Regions from separate parts of the Pseudomonas fulva genome, predicted to be linked through region 3. Evidence: riboswitches for the same ligand, from Rfam matches in the RefSeq annotation. Region 3 holds a riboswitch; each other region holds the start of a gene.
What was found. Region 3 has a riboswitch for cobalamin ahead of cobG (precorrin-3B synthase). Riboswitches for the same ligand answer to the same signal wherever they lie in the genome.
Positions count from the first base shown of each region.

Region 1: it holds a riboswitch for cobalamin, as region 3 does, so the genes downstream of both, K8U54_RS06285 (TonB-dependent receptor domain-containing protein) here and cobG (precorrin-3B synthase) in region 3, are expected to answer to the same signal.
Region 2: it holds a riboswitch for cobalamin, as region 3 does, so the genes downstream of both, K8U54_RS23360 (ABC transporter substrate-binding protein) here and cobG (precorrin-3B synthase) in region 3, are expected to answer to the same signal.

Region 1 is NZ_CP082928.1:1,385,736-1,390,725, forward strand. It holds gene K8U54_RS06270 (exodeoxyribonuclease VII small subunit) at 1-54, shown strand, start outside; gene ispA ((2E,6E)-farnesyl diphosphate synthase) at 51-938, shown strand; gene dxs (1-deoxy-D-xylulose-5-phosphate synthase) at 1,056-2,957, shown strand; cobalamin riboswitch at 3,000-3,217, shown strand; gene K8U54_RS06285 (TonB-dependent receptor domain-containing protein) at 3,309-4,990, shown strand, end outside.
Region 2 is NZ_CP082928.1:5,053,192-5,058,181, reverse strand. It holds gene K8U54_RS23375 (pseudoazurin) at 1-80, opposite strand, end outside; gene K8U54_RS23370 (ABC transporter ATP-binding protein) at 95-862, opposite strand; gene K8U54_RS23365 (FecCD family ABC transporter permease) at 859-1,893, opposite strand; gene K8U54_RS23360 (ABC transporter substrate-binding protein) at 1,890-2,897, opposite strand; cobalamin riboswitch at 3,064-3,259, opposite strand; gene K8U54_RS23355 (type B 50S ribosomal protein L31) at 3,513-3,773, shown strand; gene ykgO (type B 50S ribosomal protein L36) at 3,770-3,925, shown strand; gene K8U54_RS23345 (DUF971 domain-containing protein) at 4,274-4,567, opposite strand; gene K8U54_RS23340 (HEAT repeat domain-containing protein) at 4,564-4,990, opposite strand, start outside.
Region 3 is NZ_CP082928.1:2,288,986-2,293,975, forward strand. It holds gene K8U54_RS10235 (precorrin-2 C(20)-methyltransferase) at 1-195, opposite strand, end outside; gene K8U54_RS10240 (precorrin-8X methylmutase) at 219-851, opposite strand; gene cobG (precorrin-3B synthase) at 848-2,203, opposite strand; cobalamin riboswitch at 2,300-2,633, opposite strand; gene cbiE (precorrin-6y C5,15-methyltransferase (decarboxylating) subunit CbiE) at 2,975-4,180, shown strand; gene K8U54_RS10255 (cobalt-precorrin-6A reductase) at 4,177-4,902, shown strand.

The DNA of each region.
Region 1 (4,990 bases), 900 kb from region 3:
GAGCGCGACGGCGCCCTGGAAGCGGCGCCCTTCGAAACGGACGAGCCGCTATGATCGCCGCCTACCAGGCGCGCTGCCAGAAACAGGTCGACGCCGCCCTCGAACCGCTGTTCACCGCGCCACGTGCCGAGCTCGAGCGCCTGTATGCGGCCATGCGCTACAGCGTGTTCAACGGTGGCAAGCGGGTGCGCCCGCTGCTCGCCTATGCCGCCTGCGAAGCCCTCGGCGGCAGCGCGCAGCAGGCCGATGGCGCCGCCTGCGCGGTGGAGCTGATCCATGCCTATTCCCTGGTGCACGACGACCTGCCGGCCATGGACGACGACGACCTGCGTCGCGGCCAACCGACCACCCATATCGCCTTCGACGAAGCCACCGCGATTCTTGCCGGCGATGGCTTGCAGAGCCTGGCCTTCGCCGTGCTCGCCAGCACAGCGCACAACCCGCAGAGCGCCGAGATTCGCCTGAGCATGTTCCAGGCCCTGGCCGATGCGGCAGGCCCGGCCGGCATGGTCGGTGGCCAGGCCATCGACCTCGGCTCGGTGGGCCAGCAATTGCAGCAACCGGCACTGGAAACCATGCATCGCCACAAGACCGGTGCGCTGATCGAAGCCAGCGTGCGCCTCGGCGCCCTGGCCAGCGGTCGTGCCGATGAACAAGCCCTGGCGGCGCTTAGCACCTACGCCCGTGCCGTTGGCCTGGCCTTCCAGGTGCAGGACGACATCCTCGACGTGGAAAGCGATACCGCGACCCTGGGCAAGACCCAGGGCAAGGACCAGGCGAACGACAAGCCCACCTACCCCGCTCTGCTCGGCATGGCCGCGGCCAAGGCCTACGCCCTGGAACTGCGCGACCAGGCGCTGCAAGCGCTGCAGCCGTTCAGTGATGCCGCCGAACCGTTGCGCGAGCTGGCGCGTTATATCGTCGAACGGCGCAACTGAACCGCTGTCTATCTGACATCGCTGCTGCGGCAACCACGCCCAAGTCCTCCCTTGGGCTAGGGTCATCGCATCAGGTAGACTGCCCCACTATTTTGAATTCCTATAACGACTCGCCTGATGCCGACGACTTTCCACGAGATTCCCCGCGAACGCCCGCTGACGCCGCTGCTCGACCGCGCCAACACGCCGGATGAGTTGCGCCGCCTTGGCGAAGCCGAGCTGGAAACCCTGGCGGATGAACTGCGCCAGTACCTGCTCTACACGGTCGGCCAGACCGGCGGGCATTTCGGTGCCGGCCTCGGGGTGATCGAGCTGACCGTCGCCCTGCACTACGTCTTCGATACGCCCGACGACCGCCTGGTGTGGGACGTCGGCCATCAGGCCTACCCGCACAAGATCCTCACCGGCCGCCGCGAGCGCATGGGCACCCTGCGCCAGAAGGACGGCATCGCTGCCTTCCCGCGTCGCTCGGAAAGCGAGTACGACACCTTTGGCGTCGGTCATTCCAGCACCTCGATCAGCGCCGCACTGGGCATGGCCATCGCCGCCCAGCGCCAGGGCAGCAAGCGCAAGTCGGTGGCGGTGATCGGCGACGGCGCGCTGACCGCCGGCATGGCCTTCGAAGCGCTCAACCACGCTGCCGACGTGAAGGCCAACATGCTGGTGGTACTCAACGACAACGACATGTCGATCTCCAAGAACGTCGGCGGTCTGTCCAACTACCTGGCCAAGATTCTCTCCAGCCGCACCTACGCCAACGTGCGCGAAGGCAGCAAGAAGGTGCTGTCCAAGCTGCCCGGCGCCTGGGAAATCGCCCGCAAGACCGAAGAGCACGCCAAGGGCATGCTGGTCTCCGGCACCCTGTTCGAAGAGCTGGGCTGGAACTACATCGGCCCCATCGACGGCCACGACCTGCCGACCCTGCTGGCCACCCTGCGCAACATGCGCGACCTGGAGGGCCTGCAGTTCCTCCACGTGGTCACCAAGAAGGGCAAGGGCTTCGCGCCAGCCGAGGTCGACCCGATCGTCTACCACGCCATTACCAAGCTGGAGCCGATCAACGCGCCGGCCAAGGTGAAGGCGCCGTCCGGCCCGAAATACTCCAGCGTGTTCGGCCAGTGGCTGTGCGAGATGGCCGCCCATGACGAACGCCTGATGGCGGTCACCCCGGCCATGAAGGAAGGCTCGGACCTGGTGGCCTTCAGCGAACGCCACCCGGATCGATACTTCGACGTGGCCATCGCCGAGCAGCACGCGGTGACGCTGGCCGCCGGCATGGCCTGTGAAGGCGCCAAGCCGGTGGTGGCGATCTACTCGACCTTCCTGCAGCGCGCCTACGACCAGCTGATCCACGATGTCGCGGTGCAGAACCTCGACGTGCTGTTCGCCATCGACCGCGCCGGCCTGGTCGGCGAAGACGGCCCGACCCACGCGGGCAGCTTCGACCTCTCTTACCTGCGCTGCATCCCCGGCATGCTGATCATGACGCCGAGCGATGAGAACGAGCTGCACCACATGCTCACCACCGGCTACCAGTTCACTGGCCCGGCGGCGGTGCGTTACCCCCGCGGCAGCGGCCCGAACGCCACCATCGACCGCGAACTCACGCCGCTGCCGATCGGCAAGGGCGTGGTGCGTCGCCAGGGCGCCGGCGTGGCCCTGCTGGTGTTCGGTGTGCAGCTGAGTGAGGCCCTGCGCGTCGGCGAAACCCTGGACGCCACGGTGGTCGACATGCGCTTCGTCAAACCCCTCGACGAAGCGCTGGTCAGCGAACTGGCCGCCAGCCACGACCTGCTGGTGACCATCGAGGAAAACAGCGTGATGGGCGGCGCCGGCAGCGCCGTCAGCGAATTCCTCGCCAGCCAGGGCACGCTCAAGCCGATGCTGCACCTGGGCCTGCCCGACAGCTATGTCGAGCACGCCCGTCCCGACCAGATGCTCGCCGAGTGCGGCCTGGACGAAGCCGGCATCGAAGCGGCCGTGCGTCAGCGTCTTGAGAAAGGCTCAAGCAGAGCCTGACCGACTTGCTTGTATTTCATGCAGTCACCTTCTAAGGTACGCCTCGTTCACCTCCTGCCAGGTGCCCGCGGCGCTGCCACGCCGCGCGTTAAACGGGAAGTCGGTGCGCTCGCTACGCGCGCCAAGCCGATGCTGCCCCCGCAACGGTAATCGACCGCAATCAGCCGATTGCACAGCCGCTCAACCGCCACTGGGCCTACCGGGAAGGCGAGCGGTTGCCGGTCGAAAGCCCGGATACCGGCCTTGCAGGACGAGACGCGTGTTGCGGAGGGCACCACCGTCAGGCGTCAGCGTGCGCTGCGCTTGCGCTCGCCCTCCTCGAAAGTCTGCCGACCTGCGAGGACACCCACCATGAAACAGCTTCACCTGATGCTCGCCTGCGCCCTGTCGCCAGGCCTGGCACTCGCGGCCACCACGAGCTACGACGAGGCGCTCAAGCTCTCGGAGACCGTGGTAACCGGCAACCGAGACGTGCAGCCGCGCGAACAGAGCAGCACGCCCACCACGGTATTCACCCGCGCCGACATCGAGCGCCTGCAGCCCGGCAGCGTGCTCGACCTGCTGAGCCGGGTGCCGGGGGTGCAGGTGACCCGCGCCGGTGGCCGCGGCAGCACCAGTGGCCTGTACATTCGCGGCACCAAGACCGCACAGAGCCTGGTGCTGGTCGACGGCCAGCGCATCGGCTCGGCCTCTGCTGGTGGCGCGCCGCTGGAATACCTGAATGTCGAGCAGATCGAACGTGTCGAGGTGTTGCGCGGCTCACGCTCGGCCATTCACGGTGCCGATGCGATTGGCGGTGTGGTGCAGATTTTCACCCGTCGGGCTACGGGCGAAGGGCTCAACCCGCGCCTGCGCGTCGGCTATGGGTCGAACCACAGCTGGGAACGCAGCCTGGGCCTGTCCGGTGGCGATGCCGACACTCGTTTCAACCTCGGCCTGAGCGCCGACGACACCCGCGGCATCAATCGCACCCATGCCCCCGTGGCGCCGGACAGCGACCGCGACGCCTACCGCAACAACGCCTTGAGCGCCAACCTCAGCCACCGTTTCAGCGAAACGCTGGAAGCCGGCTTCAGCGTGCTCGACCAGCGCGGCGAGAGCGAATACGACGGTGGCTGGGAAGGCGCCTACCCGTACGCCGACTATCAGCTGACCAGCTACTCCGGGTTCCTCGACGCCCAGTTGCTGCCTGACTGGAAAAGCCGCCTGGAAGTCGGCCACAGCGAGAACCGCTCCGTCGAGCGTTTCGATGACGTGCCCGCCAGCAGCCCCTTCAACACCTACCGCGACAGCCTGGCCTGGCTCAACACCCTCGACCTGGGCAACGGCCACAGCCTGCTGCTCGGCGCCGATGGCTACCAGGAACGGCTCAACAGCAATACCGCCTACGCCGAGGACAGCCGCTGGAACCACGCCCTGCTCGCGCAGCACCGTTACCGCGGCGAGCGCTTCAATACCGAACTGGGCCTGCGCCACGAGAAGAACCAACAGTTCGGCAGCGCCAACACGGTAAGCGCGGCCCTGGGTTACCAGCTCGATGCGCGCAACGAGCTGATCTTCTCCTACGCAGAGGGCTTCCGCGCGCCGACTTTCAACGACCTCTACTGGCCAGGTGGCGGCAACCCGGACCTGCAGCCGGAGACCTCCAAATCCTACGAGTTGCAGTGGCGCAGCCAGGTAGCCGAGCGCACGGCGCTGCAAGCCTCGGTGTACCGTACCGACCTGCGTGATGCGATCAGCGGCTGGCCCGCCGAGAACCTCGACAAGGCGCGCATCAACGGCTTCGAAGGCAGCCTGCAGCATGAACTGCTGGGCTGGCAGGCCGCCCTCGGCCTGAGCCTGATCGATCCGCGCGACCGCAGCACCGGCAAGCTATTGAATCGCCGCGCCAAGCGCACCCTGAGCCTGGACATGGATCGCCAGTTCGGCGACTGGTCATTCGGCGCCACCTGGCAGGCGGTCAGCCGTACCTACGACGACGTCGACAATCAGCGCGGGATCGCCGGCCATGGGCTGCTTGGCCTGCGCGGCAA
Region 2 (4,990 bases), 2.7 Mb from region 3:
ATTTTCACTTCGTGCACCTCGGCCAGGGCCGCGGTGCAGAACAGGGTCGTCAGAAGCGTGATGGCGTAGCGAATGGGCATGGAAACCGTCCGTGTCAGGCAGGATGAAAACGCAGCACCCGGGCGCCATCTTCCGGGTCGGTCAGGTAGCGGGCGCGCACCCCGAAGGTGTCGCGCAGGCGTTCGGTGGTGAGCACTTCGCCGGGCTCGCCCAGTGCCACCAGGCGGCCATGTTCCATGACCCCGAGGCGGTCGCATTCCAGGGCCTGGTTGAGATCGTGCAGGGCGATGAGGGTGGTGACCGGCAGCGCGCGCACCAGGTTGAGGATCGACAGCTGATGCTGGATGTCCAGGTGGTTGGTCGGCTCGTCGAGCAGCAGCACCTGGGGTTGCTGGGCCAGCGCCCGGGCGATGTGCACGCGCTGGCGCTCACCGCCGGACAGGGTGCTCCAGGCATGCTCGTGCATGTGGGCCATGTCCACGTCGGCCAGGGCCTGCATGACGATGCGCTCGTCATCGTCCGACCACGGCTGCAGCGCCGACAACCAGGGCGTGCGCCCCAGTTCGACGGCGTCGCGCACCGTCACCGCGTCGCTGGTATCGGCCTGTTGCTCGACGAACGCCAGCTGCCGGGCCACGTCGCGGCGGCCCAGGCTCGCCAGCGGCCTGCCATCGAGCTGCACCTGGCCATTGCCCGGCGCACGAATGCCGGAGAGCAGCTTGAGCAGGGTCGATTTGCCCGAGCCGTTGGGCCCGATCAGCCCCAGGGTTTCGCCCCGGCGCACCTCGAGGTCGACCCCCGCCACGATCGCCCTGCCCTTTACCGACCAGCCCAGGTCGCTGCACTGCAACACGGTGCTCATCGCGCTCGCCTCCCGCGCACCAGAATCACCGCGAACGCCGGCGCGCCGACCAGAGCGGTGACCACGCCGATCGGCAGCACCTGGCCATTGATCGCCGTGCGCGACAGCACATCGGCGGCGATCAGGAACACCGCACCGATCAGTGCCGAGACCGGCACCAGCCGGCCATGCCGCGCACCGACCAGCAGCCGCGCGGCGTGGGGGATCACCAGGCCGACGAAACCGATGGAGCCGACGATCGACACCATCACCGCCGTGACCAGGGCGGTGCAGGCGATCAAGGTGGCCTGTACCCGGCGCACCGGCACGCCCAGGGAGGCCGCCGACTCGGCGCCGAAGGTGAAGGCGTCCAGCGCCCGGGTGTGCCAGGCGACCAGCAGGACCCCGGCCAGCGCCATGGGCACGGCCAGCAGTACGTCCTGCCAGTCGACCCCGCTGAGGTTGCCGAGCAGCCAGAACATGATGCCGCGGGCCTGCTCGGCGCTGGCCGACTTGGTGATCAGAAACGAGGTCAGCGCATTGAACAGCTGGGAACCGGCGATACCGGCCAGAATGATCTGAGCACTGCCGCTGATCGCCCCGCCACCCGCAGCACGGGCCAGCAGCGCGACCAGGGCGAAGGCGGCGACCGCGCCGAGAAAGGCGCCCATGGACAGCGTCAGCATGCCGGCGCCCAAGCCGAGCAATGCCACGGAAACCGCGCCGGTCGAGGCGCCGGCAGATATACCCAGCAGGTAGGGATCGGCCAGGGGGTTGCGCAGCAATGCCTGCAGCACCACGCCGGACACCGCCAGCCCGGCCCCGCAGCTGGCAGCGACCAGGGCGCGGGTCAGGCGGTAATTCCAGACGATGCCCTCATCGATCGGGTCGAGCACGAAGCCTGCCGCGAACAGCTTGTTGGCCAGCACCTGGAACACCACCGAGGGCGCAATGCGGGTTTCGCCCAGGGCGACTCCGGCGATCACCGCCACACCAAGAAGCAGCAGGCAGGCGATGGTCAGCAGGAACAGGCGAGAACTGCGCGCGATCATTGGAATTCGTCAACGGCCTTGGCGAGGGTTTCGATGCCGGTGATCATCCGCAGCGAGGCCTGCATGCCATCGGCGTCGATGATCACGATGCGCCCGTTCTTGACGGCGTCCATGTGCTTGGCGACCGGGTCGTTGCGCAGGAACTCGAGCTTCTTCTCCACGTCGTCGGCGGGAAAGCGGCGACGGTCCATGCGCGCCAGCACCAGCACCGTGGGATTGGCCTTGGCCAGGGTTTCCCAGCCGACGCTCGGCCACTCCTCGCTGGACTCGACCACGTTGCGCAGCCCCAGGGACTTCATCATGTAGTCGGCCACGCCCTTCTGGCCAGCCACGTACGGGTCCAGATCCATGTCCGGGCTGGAGAACCAGAACAGCGCGGAAATATCCTGGGCCTGGCGCTGCTCGGCACCGGCCACCGCCGCGGCCAGGCGCTTCTGCAGGTCGGCGACCAGGGCGTCGCCCTTGTCCTGCACGTCGAAGATCTGCGCCAGCTGGTTGATGCTCTTGTACAGGCTGTCGATCTGGAACGGCTGCAGGCGGGTGCCGTCTGCGCCGACCAGGTTGTCCTTGCCTTCGCAGTCGGTCGGCATGATGTAGGTGGGAATGTTCAGGTCGTGGAATTGCTTGCGCGTACCCACCACGCCCTGCTCGCCCACCATCCACTCGAACTGCACCGCTACCAGGCCCGGGCGCTTGCCGATCACCGATTCGAAGCTTGGGTCGTTGTCGGCCAGGCGCGGCACCTTGGCATTCTGCTCCTCGAATTCGGGCAACACGTGGCTGAACCACAGCGAGGTGCCGGCCAGGCGTTCGCCCAGGCCCAGGGAATAAAGGATTTCGGTACCTGCCTGGCCGATGGTCACGGCGTTGCCGGGGCTTTTTGCGAACGTTAGCGACTGGCCGCAGTTTTCCAGGGTGAGCGGGTATTGGGTCGGGCCGGCGGCATGGGCCATGGAAGACAGCGCCAGGGCGGCGCCGATGACGGCAAGGCGTGGTACGAACATGCGGGTGATCTCCTAATCAACAAATACGCATAACGGCAGTGCGTAGGCTGGAGAACACATCACGCTGCGCGACCATGGCCGCACCTGTCCCTTGCGGGAAGTGATCACGGATGCCCCTCCCGGACACCCCGCCGGCGGTTCGATTACTGGCCCTGCCCGCAGAAGCGGAATCAGACCCATGCCGGCAGGTCTCCTGACTGGTACGTCCATGCAGCGCGGCGGCCTTCCCGGAAGCGATTCCAGTGACACGAATGCAGCGCTGCTCGGTACCTACAGTTGCGGGGGCAGTTCCGTTTGGCCACCAGAGGCGGCGACGGATTCCCTATTAATTCCTCGCGGAAACCGGCGGCGGCATCTTAAACGATTAAGTGATCCGCCTGCAGCGCTTTGCCGCAGTTTCCGTTCACCGACTGCAATCGGATCCAGCCAAGCCCACGCAGTGCCCTGCGCAAAAGCGCGGCCATTATTGTTACAACATAACATTTTAGCAAGCCGAATCAGCTCTTGATGCCCGGCCACGCATGGCCCCTGAAATTATCGACCCAGAACTTGCAATGGGAATCATAATCAACAACACTATAAATGTTATCTTATAACGTAATTATCGGAGCTCTCATGAAACCAGGTATTCACCCCACCTATCGCCCTGTTCTGTTCCACGACGTCGCTGCTGACGCCTACTGGTTGATCGGCTCGACGGTCGACACCGACAAGACTCGTCAACACAGCGATGGCAACACCTATCCCTACGTCACCCTGGACGTGTCCAGCGCCTCCCATCCCATCTATACCGGCCAGCAGCGCCAGGTCACCAGCGAAGGCCGTGTGGCTGGCTTCAACAAGCGCTTTGCAGGCTTCGCAGGAGCCAAGGCATGAAAGTAGTCGCCTCGCTTAAACAGGCCAAGTTGCGTCATCGCGACTGCCAGATCGTCAAACGTCGCGGCCGCATCTACGTGATCTGCAAGACCGAGCCGCGCTTCAAGTGCGTGCAGGGCCGGCCCAAGCCACAACGCAAGAACAAGGGATAAGTGCCTGCATCGCCATCGCGGCGCGATTGCAGCCATCTTTCCAAGGCCGCGTCGCAACAAGCACTCGCCGCAGGGCGCGGCTACAGTATCGAGGCGTGTGCAAAATCGACGGTTCGACACCATGCCGGTAGGAGCGTCGCCCTCGGCGCGAATGCGATGGTGGCCGTTCTCAACATCTGCGGCGCGACAACCATTCGCCCGCAAGCAGGCTCCTACAGTATCGAGGAGCCTGCAATATCGACGGTTCGACGCCATGTCGGTAGGAGCATCGCCCTCGGCGCGAAGCGATTTTCGGTCATCCCGCAGATGGCACCGCGACGACCAGGCCATGCGACAAGCATGGCCAACTCAACCTGCCACCTCCCCCAGCTCACGCAAATAACGCCAGGGATAGATACCGCGGTCGTGACCATCGTCGAACATCAGTTGCACACCATAGCCCTGGGCATGGATCGCCGTGATGCGTATGCCATCCGGCACCACATCGATACGCTGCGCCAACCGGGCCGCCCGGCATTTCGAGCATGGGCACGCAGCACGCAGGCGGCCATGGCCGAGCACCAGAACCTGCCCTTGCCCCCAATCCACGGTCAGCGTGGCTTGTGTGGCACTGTTGCGTACTGCGACGGGCGCCTGGTTCATGCTTTTTGCAGGCGCAACTGGCCGATGGCGATCCGCACGGCCTTGCGCACTTCCGGGTCGGCATCGTGCTCGACAGCCAGCAGTGCGGGCAGTGCCTGATCGTCGCCCAGTTCGCCAAGCGCCAGCGCGGACTCCTTGCGCAGGTTGCTGATGGCGTGCCCGAGCAATTCCACCAGCCCGTCATGCGCCGCTGCGAAGCGCAAGCGACCGAGCGAGCGCACCGCGCGCAGGCGCACCTGCCAGTAGCTGTCGCTCAGCGCCTCCAGCAGCGCGGGGCCGGCCGTCGCCTGGCCGACCTTACCCAGCGTGGTGGCTGCTTCTTCGCGCACCTGCCATTCACGATCCTTGAGCGCCGCCTTTAGAGCCGGCAGCACGCTGTCGTCGCTGGCCAGGCCCAAAGCGCCGGTTGCCGCACGGCGTACT
Region 3 (4,990 bases):
CTGGGCTTCATCCAGATGGGCCTCGATGATGCCGAAGGCATTGCCGCCCTGGCCGACGTTGGCCTTGGCCTTGGCCACGAAATAGCCGACCACGGGCGCCGCTTTCAGCAAGCGCAGGGCCTTGAGGGTGATCAGCTCCGGGTCGCCCGGGCCTACGCCCAGGCCGAGCAGGCGACCTTTGCCGGGGCGGCCCATGCCGGGGCGGTCCATACCGGTCATCACTCGACCTCCGTGGCCAGGGCGTTGATCGCTGCCGCGGCCATGGCACTGCCGCCGCGGCGGCCCTGGACGATCACGTAGGGCACGGCATGCTCGGCGTAGGTGGCGGCGAGCAGGTCCTTGGATTCGGCGGCGCCGACGAAACCGACCGGGAAGCCGAGGATCAGCGCCGGCTTGGGCGCACCTGCGGCGAGCATGTCGAGCAGGTAGAACAGCGCCGTCGGCGCATTGCCGATCACCACCACCGAGCCTTGCAGGTGCTCGCGCCAGTGTTCCAGGGCCACCGCCGAGCGGGTGTTGCCGAGCTGCTTGGCCAGCTCCGGTACGCCGGCATCGTTGAGGGTACAGATCACCGGGTTGGCGGCCTGCAGCCGTGCACGGGTCACGCCTTCGGCGACCATGCGTGCGTCGCAGAGAATCGCCGCGCCCCTGGCCAGCGCTTCACGCCCGGCCGCGCCGGCACCCGGTGAGAAGCGCAGATCCTGCACCACATCGACCATGCCGCAGGCGTGGATGACCCGCACCGCGAGCTTCTCCAGGTCAGCCGGAATGCCGCTCAGGTCGGCCTCGGCGCGGATGATGGCGAAGGAATTGCGATAGATCTCCTGACCATCGCGGATGTAATCGGTCATCGGGTGAAACTCCGGGTAGCGGTGAGCGAGGCCAGCAATTCGGCGGCCTCGTCAGGTGTCAGGTGGTGGCCCAGCAAGTGGCCGAAGCCGCTGCCGGGGGGCTGGCGGGCGAACAGGTCGTAACGACCCTCGGCCACCGCCAGCAAGGTGAAGGGCGCGCGATGGGCGGCGGCGCAGGAGCGGCTGCAGCCGGTGAGGTGAATGCCCGGCTGCTCGTTGCCAGCAGGGAGCAGTTCGGCCAGGCGCAGGGCATCGGCCTTGGTGTCGGCCAGGCCCTTGGCGCAACCGCTGGCGCCGGTGCAGGCGATGATGCGGGCCAACGGCGTGCTGGCATCGGCCAGCAGGCCCAGCCCATGCAGGCTGTGGATAACCCCATCGGCAGCCGCCTCGGCAACATTGGGCAGCAGCACGCTCTGCCAGGGCGTCAGGCGCAGGGCGCCATCGCCATGACGGCGGGCGAGATCCGCCAGGCCGAGCAGTTGCTCGGCCTCCAGCCGACCGAGCACGGTGGCGGCGCCGATATGCACGAGCCCCGGCTGGCGCTGCTTGTGGATACCGAGATGGGCATTGGCTTGCGCCGGGTTGCGGCGCCAGTCGCCTGCCGGCAGCAGTGCGTCTCCCAGCCGAGCCTGCAGACGCTGCAGCAGCTCGGCAGGCGAATGGATTTCCAGCAAATGGCGCATGCGTGTCTGCTCGGGCGCAGCCAGCTCCAGAAACAGGTCGAGCAGGGCGATCACCAGCTTATGAGCCAGGGCTTGGGGCACCACCGCCAGTGCGGGTGCATCTTCTGCCGTGACCGGCGGGCAACCGGCCAGGCCGAAGGCATAGCCGATGCCGTCATCGAGGGGCAGGGCGCTGAGCCAGATATCGTGGGGGTGTTCGAGCATCGCCAGGCGTTCGCCGCCGTCGAGCAGCAGAGCGAACTTCGGCGACAGGGCATGCAGGCGCGGCGTGTTTTCCAGGGTGGCCAGCAGCTCGGCGGCCAGCGGCGAGATATCCACAGGCGCCAGCGGATCGACGCCGGCGGCCGGGCTGACCATCAGGTTGCGCACGTCATCGGCGCCGGGCGTGCTGGGGCCGAGGCCTGCATCCAGCAGCTCGCCGATCAGTGCATCTTCATTGCCCGCGCAAATCCCGCGAATCTGCAGATTGCCGCGGTTGGTGGCTTCGATCACCCCGCCAGCATGTTGCTGCGCGGCCCTGGCAATGCGCTCGGCCTGCTCGGCTTCGAGGCGCCCACCGGGCAGCTTGATGCGGCAGATACCGCCATCCTTCGCCTGCACGATACGCAGCAACCCCGGACAGGCCGAGGGGCGAACAGCAGGGGTTGGAATGCGAAAAGCCTGTTTCAACGGATCACCGGAGTCGGGTCACATGGGCATCCGTTCGAGGATAGGCCAGGGAAGGGTCAGCTTCTCTCACCGGGACACCCCGCCCGGTGTGGGCACATGCGACTGAATCGGTCGGCAGGTCTCCTGGCTCGCAGGTCATGGCGCGTGGCCGGCCTTCCCGGTTTCCCAGTGGCGATTGGCGCAGGCGCTCGCTGCAACAGTTGCGGGGGCAGCCACGGCGGAAAACCTGCCCAATATCTGCTGCGCGTCGGCCCTGCCGCGTTAGAAACCGTCTCGGAATGCTCATGTACAGAAGTACACTCCGCTTCCTCGCCAATTTCTGCCTTGCAGGGCTCTAGCTCGCTAGATATTGAACAGGTTTTCTCGTGTTCCCTCTTAGGCCGCATTGGCTCACATGTAGCCGCTGGGCACCGACAGAAGCGCTATTATGCCCGCTTTGCCCGCCGGGATGAAAAGCCGCGTCGTCGGATCGCACAGTGGCATGGCCGCGATGTGGTGATATCGATCGCCGTAAAGATGGCTTTCTTAGGAGGGGTCGGTGGCGATCCGCTTTAGAATCTGTTCGCGATCTTTCACCCCAGGCTCGCTGATTTTGGCGGCTAAGTGGCGGAAGCGGCCGCTCTCCTATCCATTGTGGGAGCGCGCCATGCGCGCGAAAAATCGCGGGCATGGACTGGGCGTCCCCGCCCGCTCCCACAAATACTGCGCCGATGGCTGCCATTGCCTTTGAACACCCAATCACTGTTGGCTGCCAATGATGAGGACTAAGAAATGACCCCCTGGCTGACCGTCGTGGGCATCGGTGAAGACGGCTACCCCGGCCTCGGCAAGGCGGCGCGGCATGCGTTGCTGGCGGCCGAGCGAGTGGTCGGCAGCGAGCGCCAGCTGGCGCTGTTGCCCCCTTGCATCCGGGCCACGCGCCTCCAGTGGCCGAAGCCGTTCTCCCTGGCGGCGGTGCTCGAAGAGCGCGGCACGCCGGTGTGCGTGCTGGCCAGCGGCGACCCGATGTTGTTTGGCGTCGGCGCCAGCCTGGCCCGCGAGCTGGCGCCAGGCGAGCTGCGCATTCTGCCGGCGCCGTCGTCCGCTTCCCTGGCGGCGGCGCGCCTGGGCTGGCCGCTGCAGGGAACCACGCTGGTGTCCCTGGTTGCCAGGCCGCTGGCGGCGTTGCAGGCGCAGATCCACCCCGGCATGCGTCTGCTGGTGCTGAGCAACGATGGCGACAGCCCCGCCGCCATCGCCGAACTGCTCCGTGAGCGTGGCTTCGGCCCCAGCCGGCTGAGCGTCTTCGAGCACCTGGGTGGCGAGCGCGAGCGGCGTATCGATGGCCTGGCCGAAGGCTGGTCGCTGGAGCGCGCAGCGGATCTCAACCTGGTGGCCATCGAGTGCCTCGCTGGCGCTGACGCCAAGCGCCTGCCGCTGACGCCCGGCCTGCCGGATGACGCCTACCGCCACGATGGCCAACTGACCAAGCGCGACGTACGGGCGATTACCCTGTCGCGCCTGGCGCCATCGCCCGGCGAGCTGCTCTGGGACGTCGGCGCCGGTTGCGGCTCCATCGGCATCGAGTGGATGCGCGCGAATGCCAGCTGCCGCGCCATCGCCATCGAGGCCGACGAAGGGCGCCAGGCCCATATCGCCCATAACCGTGATGCCCTGGGCGTACCGGGCCTGCAACTGGTGGCCGGACGGGCGCCCGAGGCGCTGGAAGGGTTGGCGGCGCCGGATGCGGTCTTTATCGGCGGCGGCGTCACCCTGCCGGGCGTGCTGCAAGGTTGCTGGCAGGCGCTCAAGCCCGGCGGCCGCCTGGTGGCCAATGCGGTGACCCTGCAGAGCGAGGCGGCGCTGATCGCCTTTCGCGGCGAACGGGGCGGCGAGCTGACCCGCATCGAGGTCGCCCAGGCCAAACCGCTCGGCGGCTTCGATACCTGGCGCGGCGCCCTGCCGATCACCTTGCTAGAAGTCCACAAGCCGCGATGAAGCGCATCCTCTTGCTCGGCGGCATCGGCGAAGCGCTGGCTCTCGCCCGCCGCCTCGGCGCCGAACATATCTACAGCCTGGCCGGGCTGGGCAAGGTGCCGGAGGATCTGACCTGCCAGATGCGCGTTGGCGGCTTCGGCGGCGCCGAGGGGTTGGCCGACTTTATCCACAGGGAGGGCATCGAGTTGCTGGTCGACGCCACCCATCCCTACGCGGCGCAGATCAGCCGCAACGCGGCACGCGCCGCCGCACAGGCCGGCATCCCCTGCTGGGCGCTGCGGCGGCCGGGCTGGATGGCATCGGCCGGCGATGACTGGCGCGAGGTGTTCGACTGGCCGTCATTGATCGCCGCCTTGGCTCCATTCCAGCGGCCGCTGTTCACCCTGGGCCGCGAGCCGCTTGAGCACTTGCACGAGATTCCTGCCCATCAGCACTGGACGGTACGTTGCCTGCAAGGCCAGCCGGCGGGCGAGCGCGCCGAAGTGATCGGTGCCCGCGGGCCGTTCAGCCTCGAGGACGAACGTGCGCTGTTCGCGCGGCTGAATTGCGATGTGCTGGTCAGCAAGAACAGCGGCAGCGCCGCTACCGAGCACAAGCTGCAGATCGCCCGCGAGCGGGGTGTGCCGGTGCTGGTGTTGCAGCGGCCTTCATTGCCCGCAGTGGATCGCGAGTTCAGCGAGGCCGAAGCGCTCTGGCAGGCGTTGCAGGTAGCCAACCCGTAGCCCCGCGGTAGAGCGCAGCGCAATCCGGGGAGTGCTCTCGAGGCGTGCACCAATCCAAAGGTCAACCTGGGTATCGCTGCGCTCGACC